Regions from separate parts of the Aquitalea aquatilis genome, predicted to be linked through region 1. Evidence: predicted binding sites of a transcription regulator. Region 1 holds the regulator's gene; each other region holds the start of a gene.
The links. The regulator sigma-54, encoded in region 1, starts transcription at its own class of promoters, with help from an activator protein. The targets are predictions, from matches to a motif close to CTGGCACGCTTCATGCTT.
Positions count from the first base shown of each region.

Region 2: the regulator sigma-54 is predicted to act here: its motif matches at 1,697-1,714, upstream of FAZ30_RS15785 (acyl-CoA dehydrogenase family protein).
Region 3: the regulator sigma-54 is predicted to act here: its motif matches at 2,491-2,508, upstream of glnL (nitrogen regulation protein NR(II)).

Region 1 is NZ_CP039731.1:2,004,106-2,009,317, reverse strand. It holds gene lptC (LPS export ABC transporter periplasmic protein LptC) at 1-416, shown strand, start outside; gene lptA (lipopolysaccharide transport periplasmic protein LptA) at 406-963, shown strand; gene lptB (LPS export ABC transporter ATP-binding protein) at 960-1,691, shown strand; gene FAZ30_RS09405 (RNA polymerase factor sigma-54) at 1,695-3,125, shown strand; gene hpf (ribosome hibernation-promoting factor, HPF/YfiA family) at 3,195-3,518, shown strand; gene ptsN (PTS IIA-like nitrogen regulatory protein PtsN) at 3,640-4,104, shown strand; gene hprK (HPr(Ser) kinase/phosphatase) at 4,097-5,053, shown strand; gene rapZ (RNase adapter RapZ) at 5,034-5,212, shown strand, end outside.
Region 2 is NZ_CP039731.1:3,371,056-3,376,267, forward strand. It holds gene ribB (3,4-dihydroxy-2-butanone-4-phosphate synthase) at 1-375, opposite strand, end outside; gene FAZ30_RS15780 (acyl-CoA dehydrogenase family protein) at 384-1,565, opposite strand; gene FAZ30_RS15785 (acyl-CoA dehydrogenase family protein) at 1,981-3,189, shown strand; gene FAZ30_RS15790 (sigma-54 interaction domain-containing protein) at 3,144-4,310, shown strand; gene FAZ30_RS15795 (B3/B4 domain-containing protein) at 4,452-5,141, opposite strand; gene FAZ30_RS15800 (helix-turn-helix domain-containing protein) at 5,206-5,212, shown strand, end outside.
Region 3 is NZ_CP039731.1:221,717-226,928, reverse strand. It holds gene ntrC (nitrogen regulation protein NR(I)) at 1-1,370, opposite strand, end outside; gene glnL (nitrogen regulation protein NR(II)) at 1,398-2,453, opposite strand; gene FAZ30_RS01070 (DUF4124 domain-containing protein) at 2,554-3,039, opposite strand; gene glnA (type I glutamate--ammonia ligase) at 3,314-4,732, opposite strand; gene FAZ30_RS01060 (rhodanese-like domain-containing protein) at 4,999-5,212, shown strand, end outside.

The sequences.
Region 1 (5,212 bases):
TCGCTACCCGCTACGACCCCAAGGGCATGCTGCAGGAAAAAATGATTGCCAGCCGCATGTGGCAGTACCCTGACCGCACCGAGTCCTATTTCGAAACGCCAGACCTGCAAAGCTACAAGAACGGTGTGCTCGCCTACCACGCCATTGGCGAAAGCGGGCGCTATAACAGCAAGACCAGACAGGCGCTGTTTGACAAGAAAGTCACGCTGATCCAGCCGGCCAGTGCAGACCAGCCGGAAACCCGCGTGGTCAGCAGCAATATGCGTATCGATACCGTGCGCCACATCGCGCAGGCCGCCACGCTGACCCACTTCTATCACGGCAAGTCGAGCGGCAGTGCCGTCGGCTTCATCTATGAACAGCAGACCGGCCAATTGCAGCTGCTGTCCAATGCAAAGGTCACCTATGAAAAATAAATGCCGCACTTACGCCCGCCTGGCCTTGCTGGCGCTTTCCCTGTGCGCGGGCCACAGTGCACACGCCGAAAAGGCCGACCGCGACAAACCCATTGAAATCAGTGCAGATCGCGGCAATCTCGACCAGCTCAAGGGCGTTACCGTCTGGCAGGGCAATGTCATCATCGTGCAAGGCACGTTGAAACTGAACGCCGACCGCGCCACCGTCACCCAGGACAAGCAGGGCAACCAGACCATGCAGGCCACCGGGCGTCAGGTACTGTTCCGCCAGAAAATGGATGGAAAAAACGAATGGATTGAAGGCCAGGCCAACCAACTGGACTACAACACGGTCAGCCATGTCGCCGTCCTCACCGGCAATGCCCGCGTCAAGCGCGGCAACGATCTGGTCATCGGCAACGTCATCACCTACAACACCGAAACCGAGCTGTATGAAGTCAGCAGCGGCGCCAGCAGCAATGGCGGCCGCGTCACCGCCATCATCCAGCCCAAGCCCAGGGACACCACCGCCCCTGCCGCCAAGAAACCCGACGGAAACGCACCATGAGCGGCCCCAGCATTCTGAAAGTCGAGCGGCTGAAAAAGCGCTTCAAGAAACGTACCGTCGTCAAGGATGTCGCCCTGCAGATCCAGAGCGGCGAAGTGGTCGGCCTGCTCGGCCCCAACGGCGCGGGCAAAACCACCAGTTTTTACATGATTGTCGGCCTGATCGGCGCCGATGAAGGTGAAATCACCCTGGATGGCAGCAGCATCACCCACCTGCCCATCCACCAGCGCGCCCGCCTTGGCCTTGGTTACCTGCCGCAGGAAGCCTCGATTTTCCGCAAGATGACGGTGGAGGAAAACATCACCGCCGTACTGGAAATCGCCGGCTACAAAGGTGACAAGCTGGAAAAGGAACTCAGCCTGCTGCTGGACGACCTCAATATCGCCCACCTGCGCGAAAGCAATGCCCTGTCGCTGTCCGGCGGCGAAAGACGCCGGGTGGAAATCGCCCGCGTACTGGCCACCCGCCCGCGCTTCATCCTGCTGGACGAGCCTTTTGCCGGCGTCGACCCGATTGCCGTGATCGACATCCAGAAAATCATCACCTTCCTGCAACAACGTGGCATCGGCGTACTGATTACCGACCACAACGTACGGGAAACCCTGCGCATCTGTGACCGCGCCTACATCATCAGCGACGGCTCGGTACTGGCCTCCGGCGAACCGGAAGAACTGGTCAACAACGAGAAAGTGCGCCAGGTCTACCTTGGCGAACACTTCCACCTGTAAGCCATGAAACAGTCACTACAGCTCAGGGTTTCACAGCAACTCACGCTTACCCCGCAACTGCAGCAGTCGATCAAGCTGCTGCAGCTGTCCACCCTCGACCTGCAAACCGAAGTCGAGCGCTTCCTGCTGGACAACCCCATGCTGGAACGCGGCGACGACACCCCGACACAAGAAGGCAGCACCAGTACCAGCGACACGCCGGCGGCCGGAGAAGAGAGCACGCCCGCCTCCGACAGCAATGACAGCGACAGCAACCCGCGTGACGACAGCAGCGGCGAACTCACCGACTGGGGCAGCGGCAGCCGCCGCAACGACGGCGACGACGAGTTCGACCCCATGCTCAACGTCCCCTGCCCGGTCAGCCTGCGCGAACATCTGCTGGCCCAGCTGGGCGAACTGACGCTCCCCACCCGCGATCAGGCCATCGTGCAATTGCTGATCGAAGAACTGGACGACAACGGCTTTCTCAGCGTCGATCTGGAAGAACTGGCCAGTCATTTGCCGCTGGAACTGGAGCTGGAAGCCGACGAACTGATGGTCGGCCTGCGCCTGTTGCAGCAGTTCGATCCGGCCGGCATCGCCGCGCGCTCGCTGGCCGAATCGCTCTGCCTGCAGCTGGACCGTCTGCCACCGCAGGAAAACGGCCATGCCCTGGCGCGCAAGATCGTGGCAGAACACCTCGGTTTGCTGGGCAATCGCGACTATACCCGGCTCAAACGCCTACTCGGCGTCGACGACGCCGCCATCCGCCAGGCCCAGCAACTGATCGCCCGGCTGACCCCCCATCCGGCAGCCGGTTTCGGTGGCGAGGACGTGCACTACGTCATCCCCGATGTCACCGTGCGCAAACGCCGCGGCCGCTGGGTGGCCGAACTCAACAACGGTGCCGTACCCCGGCTGCGGGTCAACCAGCTGTATGCCCAGATGCTGTCGGAAAACCGTGCCGGTGCAGGCGAGCTTTCCGGCCGCCTGCAGGAAGCAAAATGGCTGGTCAAGAACATCCAGCAGCGATTTGACACTATCCTGAAAGTGTCGGAAGCTATAGTGGAAAGGCAGCAAGCGTTCTTTGAACACGGAGAAGTGGCCATGCGTCCGCTCATCCTGCGCGATATCGCAGACGAGCTGGGACTGCATGAATCAACCGTTTCCCGGGTGACTACCCAGAAATACCTGCTCTGCCCGCGCGGCTTGTTCGAGCTGAAATATTTCTTCGGCAGTTCCCTGGAAACCGACAGTGGCGGCGAATGCTCGGCCACTGCCATCAAGGCCCATATCCGCCGCATGATAGACGGCGAAAATACGGCCAAGCCACTTTCTGACAGCGCCATTGCCGACGAATTGGGTAAACAGGGCATGCAGGTTGCAAGACGTACCGTTGCGAAGTATCGTGAAGCTATGCAGATTCCACCGGTCAACCTGCGCAAGGCATTGTAGGACGCCTTGAAGAATATCCGCTTGCCCGGCCGACCCGACCGGGCAGTCAACACAAGAAGGAGTTAGGGTATGAACCTCAAAGTAACCGGTCTCCACCTCGAAGTAACCCCGGCCCTCCGCGAATTTCTGGAAAGCAAGCTGGAACGTATCACCCGCCATGTCGATCACGTTATCGACGTTACCGTCACACTGTCGGTAGACAAGCTGGTGCAAAAGGCAGAAGTCAACGTTCACCTCTCCGGCAAGGACATCCACGTAGAAGCCACCGACTCCGATATGTACGCTGCCATCGACTCGCTGATGGACAAGCTGGATCGACAGGTACTCAAGCACAAGGAAAAACAGAGCGAACACCGCGTGACTCCGCAGGTTCAACCGGAAGCCACCCTGTAATCACCTGACCGACGATGCGGGAACCCAGCGGGTTCCCGTTTTTATTTGCACGGAGCCTTTTTCATTTTGATGAAGGCAACGTAGAATTGGCCAGTTTTTGTAGCCGCGTGCACACATTCCTATGAGCCTGATCGGCAAAATCCTGACACAGGATCACATCCTCCCGGACCTGGATGTCGCCAGCAAGAAGCGCGTCTTCGAGCAGGTGGGCCTCCTTATCGAAAACACCCACGGCATTGCGCGCAGTGAAATTTTCGACTGCCTGTTTGCCCGGGAAAAGCTCGGCTCCACCGGACTGGGCCAGGGAGTCGCCATTCCGCATGGCCGTGCCCGTGGTCTGAAGGAAGCCGCCGGCATCTTCATTCGGCTGAAGAACCCCATCCCCTTCGATGCGCCGGATGGCAAGCCGGTGCAAAGCCTGTTTGTACTGCTGGTACCGGAACAAGCCACCGACCTGCACCTGCAGGTACTGTCGGAACTGGCCCAGCTCTTCTCCAGCAAACAGCTGCGCGAACAATTGCTGACTGCCACCAACCGCGCCGAGCTCTACCAGTTGCTCACTGCATGGAATACCAATAATGCCTAGCATCACCGTGCGCCGGCTGTATCAGGACAATCAGCAAAAGCTCAATCTGACCTGGGTGGCCGGCACCGGTGGTGCCGACAGCCCCATCGGCAATGACGAGCAGCGCCCTACGCTGGCACTGGTGGGTCACCTCAACTTCATCCACCCCAACCGTGTACAGGTGTTGGGTCTGGCCGAAGTCGACTACCTGAACCGGCTGGAACAGTCCGCCGCCAAGACCGCGCTGGACCAGCTGTTCCACAAGACCATGTCGGTGGTGATGGTGGCCAATGGCCAGCAGGTACCCAAGCTGCTGCGCGACTACTGCCACACCCATAACGTGCCACTGATGAGCACGCCGCTGGAAAGCCCCTACCTGATGGATGTGCTGCGCATCTATCTGGCGCGTGCGCTGGCGGTTTCAACAGTGCTACATGGGGTTTTTCTCGATGTGCTGGAAATCGGCGTGCTGATCATGGGCGACTCGGCCATGGGCAAGAGCGAGCTGGCACTGGAACTGATTTCACGCGGTCACGGCATGGTGGCCGATGACGCAGTGGAACTCTACCGCATCGGCCCGGAAACACTGGAAGGCCGCTGCCCGCCCCTGCTGCGCGACTTTCTGGAAGTGCGCGGCCTGGGCATTCTGAATATCCGCACCATTTTCGGTGAAACCGCCGTCCGGCCGAAAAAGGTGCTCAAACTGATCATCCATCTGGTCAAAGCCAACGACCAGGCCATGCAGGCACTGGATCGGCTGAATATCCAGTCCGAAACCCAGGACATTCTGGGTGTCACCGTACGCAAGGTGGTGCTGCCAGTGGCTGCAGGCCGCAACTTGGCCGTGCTGGTGGAAGCGGCAGTACGCAATTACATCCTGCAACTGCGTGGCATCGACAGCACGCGTGAATTCATCGAACGCCATACCAACTTCCTCAGAGATCAGGAAAATGCGCCTGATATTGATTAGCGGCCTGTCCGGCTCCGGCAAATCCATTGCCCTGCGCGCGCTGGAGGACTCCGGCTATTATTGCGTGGACAATCTGCCAGCCACCATGCTGCATGAGGCCATGTCGCTGTATGCCGACTATGGCTACGAGCAAATCGCCATCAGCGTGGATACCCGTTC
Region 2 (5,212 bases), 1.4 Mb from region 1:
AATGCGGCTGTCAGCCAATGCCCGCAGCGTGGCGGCGCGGTCGGCTGCGCTGATGCCGGTGCTGGTGCCATGCAGATAATCCACGGTGACAGTGAAGGCCGTGCGCTGCGATTCGTTATTGCTGCTCACCATCAGCGGCAGCTGCAGCTGATCCAGCCGCTCGCCAGTCAGTGCCACGCATACCACGCCACTGCTGTAACGCACCAGAAAGGCCATTTGCTGCGGGGTGATTTTTTCGGCGGCAATGATCAGGTCGCCTTCGTTTTCGCGGTCGGTATCGTCCACCACCACGGCAAAGCCACCGGCGGCAATGGCGGCAATGGCTTGTTCCACACTGTCAAAATCGTCTTCAACTGCTTGCAGGTTCTGGGTCATCTTGGGTCTCAGGAATAAAACGAGGGGGTTGGGTACTGGCCATTCAGTGCCCAGTCACCCAGCTCTTGCAGCTTGTAATCCAGCGGGTCGTGCAGGCTGTGCACGCGCAAATTGCGCCAGAAGCGGTCCAGCCGCAGGGCTGCACTGGTGGCGCGCGCGCCGGTTACATCGAAAATGCGGCTGGTGAGGTCCAGCCCGCTGCGGCTGGCATGCACCTTGGCGGCGGCAATCTGCACCGCCAGCTGACCGCGCCCGGCTTCGCTGAGCGCATCACCCTGCTGCCAAGCCTCATCCAGCTGCCGGGCGGCGTGGTCGCTCAGCAGGCGTGCACCCTCCAGGGCGGCGTGAAATTCGCCATAGTGCAGCAGGGTGTAGGGGTCTTTGTTGGCGCGATCAGCCAGCGAGGCCGGCCACAGCCGGCGCTGCTCCAGCGTGTAGCGGCGGGCCTCGGCCAGCGCGCCCTCGGCAATGCCCAGATAGATATTGGTGAGAATCAGCTGGGCAATCAGCGGCCGCAGGCAGGCTCGTGGCGTGGACAGGGGGCCGGGCTGCAGCAGCAGCTCGCCCGCCTCCACCCGCACCTGTTCGAAACGGGCGGAGCCGCTGTCGGTCTGGCGCTGGCCGATATTGTCCCAATCCTGATGAATGGCAATGCCGGCACGGCGGGTGGGGATCACCGCAATCAGCAAGCCACCCTGTCCGCTGCGCAGTGCCGAGGCCAGCAGCATGTCCGAATCGGTAGCGCCGGAGCAGAAGCTCTTGTCGCCATGAAAGCGGAAGCTTGCACCATCCGGCGTGGCCAGGGTGCGGGTATCCAGCGGATTGAGCGCGTTACCCCAGAACCAGCGCTCGCGCACCGTTTGCTCGAACCAGGGCTGCCACTGCTCGGGCCGGCCAAACAGCTGGGCGGTGGCCAGCAACAGGTGCTGGAAGGCAAACACATGGGCCACCGAGCTATCCACCCGCGCCAGTTCGCGCACGATCTGCAGCGTGGTGCTCCAGCTCTCGCCCAGGCCGCCGAATTCACGCGGGATGATCAGGCCCAACAGGCCGCTGTCACGCAGCGCATCGCGCTCGGCCTTGGGCGTGCCGCCGGCCTGATCACGGGCCACGGCGCTGCGGGCAAAACGGCTGGCCAGTTCGCGGGCAATGGCCAGCGGGCTGTCCGGGCCAATCGGCTGGGTGCTCATGCGCCCTCCTTTGCCTGACGGACCCGCCCGTGCAGTGTGGCGAATGAAACATATTGCATACTGAATGAATGGCTGTGCATGTGATTACCTGAGGCTGAAATAAAACCTTTAGCGGTTTTGCCCGATATTCAATAGCACGTTGCATGCCAGCTGAATCAAGCTGGAAAAATATCATTTCTGCCGGAAATTGCTGCGCAGGCAGCAGATGGTTCACTCGACACTGCTGCCTGCGCAGCAGCCAATAAACACGGTGCTGCGCAGGCAGCACCATTCAGCCATTCACCATTAGCGCCTGAATTGGGCTAATTCAAATTCCAGATATATTCCTGACAAATCCTTGGTTTACATCGCGCCAATAACATAGCCAAATCTGTGCTGTTTTATTGGAAATAGCCGATCAATAAAGGATGTACGCTTGAATTTGCCCCAACACCTGCTGGCAGCACCGCAAACAGCCAGCACACCCGCCTCGGCCCTGCTGCTGGCGCAGCAACTGGCCAGTCAGTTTGCCGCTACCGCAGCAGAGCGCGACCATGCCGGCGGCACCCCCAAGGCCGAGCGCGATGCCATTCGCGCCAGCGGCCTGCTGGGCCTGTCCATTGCCCGCGAACTGGGCGGCATGGGTGCCAACTGGCAGGAGACCCTGCTGGTGGTGCGCGAGTTTGCCAAGGCCGATAGCTCGGTGGCCCATGTTTTTGCCTTTCACCACCTGATGCTGGCCACGGTGGAGCTGTTTGGCCGGCCGGAACAGTGGCGGCCCTGGCATGAAATCACCACCCGGCAAAACTGGTTCTGGGGTAATGCGCTCAATCCGCTGGACGAGCGCACCGTCAGCAAGCGCCTTGCCGGCTGGCACGAGTTTTCCGGCCAGAAAAGCTTTTGCTCCGGCGCGCTGGATTCACAAATGCTGGTGGTCTCTGCCCGTCGCCAGCCGGGCGGGCAGCTCGTGGTGGCGGCCATCCCCACCGGGCGCAGCGGTATCAGCGTGCAGCAGGACTGGAACAATATCGGCCAGCGCCAGACAGATAGCGGCAGCGTGCACTTTGAAAAGGTACGCATCGAAAACAATGAAATTCTCGACACACCCGGCCCGCTCACCACACCGCGCTCCTGCCTGCGGCCACTGCTGGCGCAGCTGATCCTCACCAATATCTATCTGGGCATTGCTGAAGGCGCTTTTGAAGAAGCCCGGCACTACACCCTGCACGAGGCCCGCCCCTGGCAGGCGGCACAGGTAGACCACACCCACGAAGACCCCTACATCCTGGGTCATTACGGCGAATTCTGGGTGGGGCTGGAAAGCGTGCGCGCCCTCACCGACCGTGCGGGCAGCCGGCTGGTGGACGCACTGGCCCGTGGCGAGGCGCTGAGCGAAAGCGAACGCGGCGAAGTGGCGATGAATATTGCGGCGGCCAAGGTGGCCGCCACCCGGATGGGGCTGAACCTGGCCTGTCAGATGTTCGAGGTAACCGGCGCGCGCGCCACCCATGCCGGACTGCGTCTGGACCGGCACTGGCGCAATCTGCGCACCCACACCTTGCACGATCCGGTTGATTACAAATTAAAGGAGTTAGGGGAATGGGCTTTGATTCGCAGCTATCCGACACCGACGTTTTATTCCTGAAACCCACATCGGCCCGGCGGGCCGAGCCAGCGGAAGGCCCGGCCATGCCCCTGATTACCCTGCCGAACCGGCAAAGCCTGACCACCTCCATCCGCGCCACGGCGCAGGTGTTTGAAGACCCGCAATCCACCGCCCTGCTGGCGCGCATTCAGCTGATCGCCCCCAGCGACGCCAATGTACTGATCATTGGCGAAACCGGCACCGGCAAGGAACTGATCGCCCGCCATGTGCATGCGCTGAGCCAGCGGGCAAATCAGCCCTTTGTCGCCGTCAATTGCGGCGCGTTTTCCGAATCGCTGGTGGAAAGTGAGCTGTTTGGCCATGAAAAAGGCGCATTTACCGGTGCCTTTGCCGCCAAGCCGGGCTGGTTCGAGGCCGCCAATGGCGGCACGGTGTTTCTGGATGAAATCGGCGACTTGCCGCTGAATATTCAGGTGAAGTTGCTGCGCATCCTGCAGGAGCGCGAGGTGGTGCGACTGGGCTCGCGCAAACCCATTCCCATCAATGTGCGGGTGATTGCCGCCACCAATGTGCGGCTGGAAGAAGCCGTCGCCGCCGGCCATTTCCGCGAGGATCTGTTCTACCGCCTGCGGGTGGCCCATCTGGCCCTGCCCACCCTGCGCGACCGCCCCGGCGACATCCTGCCGCTGGCCCGCCATTTTGTCGACGAATACCGCCAGCGCCTGGGCTATGGCGACATCAGCCTGCATGCCGAAGCCGAACGCAAGCTGCTGCAACACCCGTGGCCGGGCAATATCCGCGAACTGGAAAACGTCATCCACCATGCCTTGCTGATCTGCAAGCACAATGTGGTTCGCAGCGAAGACCTGCAGCTGTCCTCGCTGCAACTGAACCGGCGCAACGAACGCAGCAGCAGCCACCCACCACTGGGCGGCGGTGCGGGCAGCGACGATGCCCACCAGCAATTACAGCAGGCACTGCAAGCGCTGTTCGAGGCCAATGGCAGCAATCTGTATGAAGACATCGAAAGCAGCATCATCCGCGCCGCCTATAACTACTGCCATCGCAACCAGGTGCAGGCAGCCCGCCTGCTGGGCATCAGCCGCAACATCATCCGCGCCCGGCTGATCCGCCTGGGCGAAATCAGCGCGCTGCGCTAGGTCGCGGCGGTGAGTGGCAAACAGTGTGCTGACGAGCCTGAGTGAAACCGCCCTGCCCGTCCAATCCCCCGGGTGGCTGGCCTGGCTGGTTCGGGCTGCTGCCATGTAAGTCAGCCTGGCAGACTCACCCTTGGCATCCCTTCACGACAGGGTGATCAGGCTGGATTCGATGACCGAGCCGGGCATCATCTGCGCAATCCCCTGCGCCAGCTCGGCACCGGCCTGCTGCAATGCCTCCAGCGGCATGGCCGGCAGGCTTTCCAGAATGAACCACATATGCTGATCGGCAGCACTCAGCCGGGTTCTCACCCCTTGCCGCCAGTTCCAGCGGCGACAGGTCACCCCTTGCTCGTCGCGCCATACCACTTCGCCGCGCTCGGGCGACTCCGTTGCCGGCTGGCCTTCTTTCATGGTGTCGAACAGCTCGCTGCCGTCAGCCAGCACCAGCCTGGGCTGGCCCATATAAGCCGCCAGGTTTTCGCCCCCCACGGGAATGGCATAACGCAGGCTGATGGCGTTATACAGATCCACCACCGGGTCAATGGCCGGCAGGCTGCCATCCCGCAGCACCCGTTTGCGCAGGGCCTCGGCCGAACACGGCGTACGCTGTGGCTTGGCACCAAAGGCGCGGAACACATCGGCCCAGGCCTGCAAGTGCGCATCGGCCCAGGCCGCGCCGCCAGCCTGAACAAACAGGCAGGCCTCGCGCAGCTGCTGCGCGCCAAACTCTGGTGCAGCCAGCGCGGCGGCTTCCACGCGGATGCTGACGGCCCGAAAACCGGGGGCTATCGTGGCGATCTCCGGACTGATTGACGGCAAAAAGGCTGACATTGCGGTATCCTTTGGTGACTGATTCATTTCATATTACCGACCAATGTCCAAAACAGTCAACATAATGACCG
Region 3 (5,212 bases), 1.8 Mb from region 1:
TGCGCGGCTTCCACCTTGCGTCCGCCAGTGTGGGCCAGGCCGGTGCGGATGCAGCTTTCCTCAAAGCGCCGGCACAGGTCGTCGATGATGCCCACCTCGCCGGCACGCAGGCGGCGTGCCACTTCTTCGGCCAGGCCCAGCGTCCAGTCGACCACATGCACGCTGCTGCTGGCCACCGGGCTGCCTTCGCCGTCCGTTACCGGGCTGGCGGCTTCCGGTTCGCGCAGTTCAGCCGGCAGGTCGCCCACCTCTACTTGCTGGCCCGGTGCCATCACAGTGATCCATTGGCACAGGTTTTCCAGCTCGCGCACATTGCCGGTGAAACTGTGGAACTTGATCACCTCCATCGCGGCATCGGTCAGCCGTTTCGGCTCCACGCCCAGGCTGCTGGCACTCTTGGCCAGGAAATGGCGGGTCAGTAGCGGAATGTCTTCGCGGCGTTCGCGCAGCGGTGGCAGACGCAGACGGATCACGTTCAGGCGGTGGAACAGGTCTTCGCGAAACAGGCCGCGCTTGACCCGGTCTTCCAGATGCTGATGGGTGGCGGCAATCACCCGCACATTGGCCTTGATCGGCACATGGCCGCCCACGCGGTAGAAATGACCATCGGACAGCACGCGCAGCAGGCGGGTTTGCAGCTCGGTGGGCATGTCGCCGATTTCATCCAGAAACAGTGTGCCGCCTTCGGCTTCTTCGAAGCGGCCACGACGGGTGGCCAGTGCGCCGGTAAACGCGCCTTTCTCATGGCCGAACAGCTCCGATTCCAGCAGGTCTTTCGGGATGGCGGCGGTGTTCAGGGCGATGAAGGGCTTGCTCGCCCGTACCGAGTGACGGTGCAGCGCCTCGGCCACTCTTTCCTTGCCGGTACCGGATTCACCGGTAATCAGCACGGTGACATGTGATTGCGACAGCCGGCCGATGGCGCGGAATACGTCTTGCATGGCCGGGGCCTGGCCTAGCAGCACCGGCATGGCTTCCACGCCGCCGCTGGCTTCGATCTGGCTATTGCTCTCAGCCAGCGCGCGTTCGATCAGCTGTACTGCCTGGTCGACATCAAAGGGCTTGGGCAGGTATTCGAAGGCCCCGCCCTGAAAGGCGGCCACGGCCGAATCCAGGTCGGAGTGCGCGGTCATGATGATGACCGGCAGCTGCGGGTGGTCGGCCTTGACCCGCGACAGGAACTTCAGACCATCCGTGCCGGGCATGCGGATATCGGAAATGATGACGCGCGGGGTGTTGTCATACAGGGCATTGAGTGCGTCGTCTGCACTGGAAAAGCTGTCAAAGCCGATGCCGCTGCGGCCGAGTGCCTTTTCCAGTACCCAGCGGATGGCCTTGTCGTCATCGATGATCCACACCGGGTTATTCATAGCAGCCCTCGTTTCTGTTATTTGGGTTCAATCCGTATTGCTGAAAGGCAGCATTACGGTAAAGCAGGTCTGGCCGGGGCGGGATTCGAATTCGATGCTGCCGCCATGCTGGTGCACATAGGCCTGGGCCAGTGTCAGCCCCAGACCGGTGCCTTCGGCGCGTCCGGTCACCAGCGGATAGAAAATGTGATCCCTGATTTCCTCCGGAATGCCGGGGCCGTTGTCGACAATCTGCAATTTTAATGCCAGCCCGTGACGCTTGCGCGCCAGCGTCACCTGACGGGCCACGCGGGTGCGCAAAATCACCTCGCCGCTGGCCTTCATGGCCTGGATGGCGTTCTTGACGATATTCAACACCACCTGGATCAGCTGCTCCTTGTCCGCCACCATGTGCGGCAGGCTGGTGTCGTAGTCGCGACGGATGGACAGGCCTTGTGGATACTCGGCCAGGGCAATGCTGCGCACCCGTTCCAGCACTTCGTGGATATTGATTTCGCTGCGGACATGGCGGCGATGCGGGGCCAGCAGGCGGTCAACCAGCGACTGCAGGCGCAGCGCTTCTTCCTGGATGACTTCGGTGTATTCCTTCAGCTCCGGCCGGTCGGACAGCTCGTGTTCCAGCAGCTGTGCCGCACCGCGAATACCGCCCAGCGGATTCTTGATTTCATGGGCCAGATTGCGGATTAGCTCGCGATTGGCCTGCTGTTGCAGCAACAGGCGCTCTTCGTTGGCGATTTTCAGCTGCTGGTCGAGTGGCCGCAATTCCACCAGCGCCAGCCGGCTTTCGGCATCCACCGGCGTCACCGACAGGGCGATATGCAGCGGCTGCTCGCCATGCGGGGTGCGCAGCTCCAGATCGTGCTCGATGTAGCCAGCGTTGTGCTGCAGGGCGGTGCTCAGTGCCTGGCGCAGGGCCGGGCTGTCCTGAAACAGCTCGAACAGGGTGTGGCGCAACAGCTCGCGCCGGCCGATGGCCAACAGGTTTTCACACGCGGGATTGGCGAATTCCAGTACGCCGTCGGCTCTGGTGATCAGAACCGGGGTGTCGAGTAATTCCAGGCCGGCAAAGCTGGGAGAGTTCATGGTGCTCCGGATCGAAGAGGGCTGTGCCTGGTGCTGTTAGCAATAAGCACGCCAAGCCAGAGCACAGCGAATGCACGATTACGGAGTTAATTATGCACCATTATTGTGCAGAGGATGTGGCCTGCCCCAATTCGCGGCGCAGTGCATCAACATTCTTCTGCCGCTCGGTCACCGCGTCTTTCAGCTTCTGCACCCGGTCGAGGTATTTCTGGTAGTTGCGGGTTTCATCGCCATTACGGGTGGCGGCACCGTCGGTGTAAGCCTTCTGGGCGTCAGCCAGCGCTTTCTGCTCATTGGCCAGCTCGTTTTCCAGAATCTTGCGTCGGCCTTGGTCGCGCTTGTTCTGGGTGCCATTGTCGACATTGGGGTAGCCATCCGGGGTGGAGGCCGATTTGCTGCCTGCATTAGCCGCCGGCTTGCTCTTGCTGCTGTTGCCATAGGTGGACAGTGGTGCCAGATGCATGGGCTTGGCACCCTTGATCGGCACATTGGTGAAGGTGACATTGCCGTTGGCGTCTATGTATTTGTACACCTCGGCCTGGGCGAGGCTGCAACTGAGCAGCAGACAAAAGGCAAGCGTTTTCATGGGAGTCCGCATCAGCAAGGAAATACAGGATGGTAGTGGCGATATGATAAGCAAAAGCCCGGCCCGCGTCACATCGGCCTGTCGTTTGGCTGGGGGCAAGGGTGCGTTGGTCCCCTGCCTTCTTGTTCTGCCGTCTGGTGCTACATGATCAGGAAAGGCTGCCGGTCGGCCTCGCTCGGCTTGTGCTTGGCCGGATGACATGAAAAAACCCGCATGGCCATGAGCCATGCGGGTTTTGCCATAGCCGCCGGAATGCTCCGGCGGCGGCTTGCCATTACAGCGAGTAGTACATCGCGAATTCGACCGGGTGGGTCGTCATGCGAGTCAGGTTCACTTCCTGCATCTTCAGTTCGATGTAGGCGTCGATCCACTCGTTGGAGAACACACCGCCACGGGTCAGGAAGTCGCGGTCTGCGTCCAGCGCGGCCAGGGCTTCGTCCAGGCTGGCGCATACGGTCGGGATCAGCTTGTCTTCTTCCGGCGGCAGGTCGTACAGGTTCTTGTCAGCAGCATCGCCCGGGTGGATCTTGTTCTGGATACCATCCAGACCGGCCATCAGCAGAGCGGAGAAGCACAGGTACGGGTTAGCCAGCGGATCCGGGAAGCGGGCTTCGATACGACGGCCCTTCGGATTGGCTACGTGCGGGATACGGATGGAAGCGGAACGGTTCTTGGCGGAGTAAGCCAGTTTTACCGGGGCTTCGTAATGCGGTACCAGACGCTTGTAGGAGTTGGTGCCCGGGTTGGTGATGGCGTTCAGTGCCTTGGCGTGCTTGATGATACCGCCGATATAGTACAGGGCGGTTTCGGACAGGCCAGCGTAGCCGTCACCGGCAAACAGGTTCTTGCCGTCTTTCCAGATGGACTGGTGTACGTGCATGCCGGAACCGTTGTCGCCAACGATGGGCTTGGGCATGAAGGTAGCGGTCTTGCCGTAGCTGTGTGCCACGTTCTGTACCACGTATTTCAGGATCTGGGTCCAGTCGGCACGCTGGGTCAGGGTGCTGAACTTGGTACCGATTTCCATCTGGCCGGCGGTGGCCACTTCGTGGTGATGCACTTCAACCGGCACACCCAGTTCTTCCAGCAGCAGAACCATGGCGGAACGCAGGTCTTGCGCGGAGTCAACCGGCGGAACCGGGAAGTAACCACCCTTGACACCCGGACGGTGACCGGTGTTGCCACCTTCGAATTCTTCAGCGGAGGCCCAGGCAGCTTCTTCGGACTTGATCTTCACGAAGCAGCCGGACATGTCGGTGCCCCAGGTGATGCTGTCGAAGACGAAGAATTCCGGTTCCGGGCCAAAGTAGGCGGTGTCGCCCATGCCGGATGCCTTCAGGTAGGCTTCGGCGCGCTTGGCGATGGAGCGCGGATCGCGGTCGTAACCCTTGCCGTCGGCCGGGTCGATCACGTCACACGACATGAATACGGTCGCTTCGTCGAAGAAGGGGTCAATCTTGGCGGTAGCCGGGTCAGCCATCAGCAGCATGTCGGAGGCCTGAATGCCTTTCCAGCCTGCGATGGAGGAGCCGTCGAAGGCGTGGCCGTGCTCGAACCATTCATCAGCATCTTCCAGCAGAACGTGTGCCGGGATGGTAACGTGTTGTTCTTTACCACGGGTATCAGTAAAGCGCAGGTCTACGAACTTGACGTCGTTTTCTTGAATCAGCTTGACTACGTCTGCAACCGCCATGAATGTTCTCCTAAAGGCAACGTGCATCGAAAGCAATATTGCTTGATAAAGATGGTACGCCTCACTGGAAGCATGAAGCGTGCCAGGGTACGAACACTAATGTAATCATTGTGTCACAGGGCTTGGTACACGGCTAGCGCTTATGAATGCACCAAAATAATGCATTCCGTGGTGCGAGTGCACTATATCTGTGCATAACGCCGGCGGGTGATGGTAGATGCCCTGACGGCATCGTGGCATGCCCCTATTACAAAGAGAGGAAAGCAATGGACCAGACCGATTTGATCCTGCAAACGGCTGCCGAGCGTGCAGCTGCCCAGCAACTGCCCTATCAGGGCGCGCTCACTCCACCCGAAGCGCATTATCTGGCTCAGCATCTGCCCGGCGCGGTACTGGTGGATGTGCGCAGTGCGGCCGAATGGCAGTTTGTCGGCGTGGTGCCCGGTGCCTTGCGTATCGAGCTGCGCAGCTTCCCCGGCA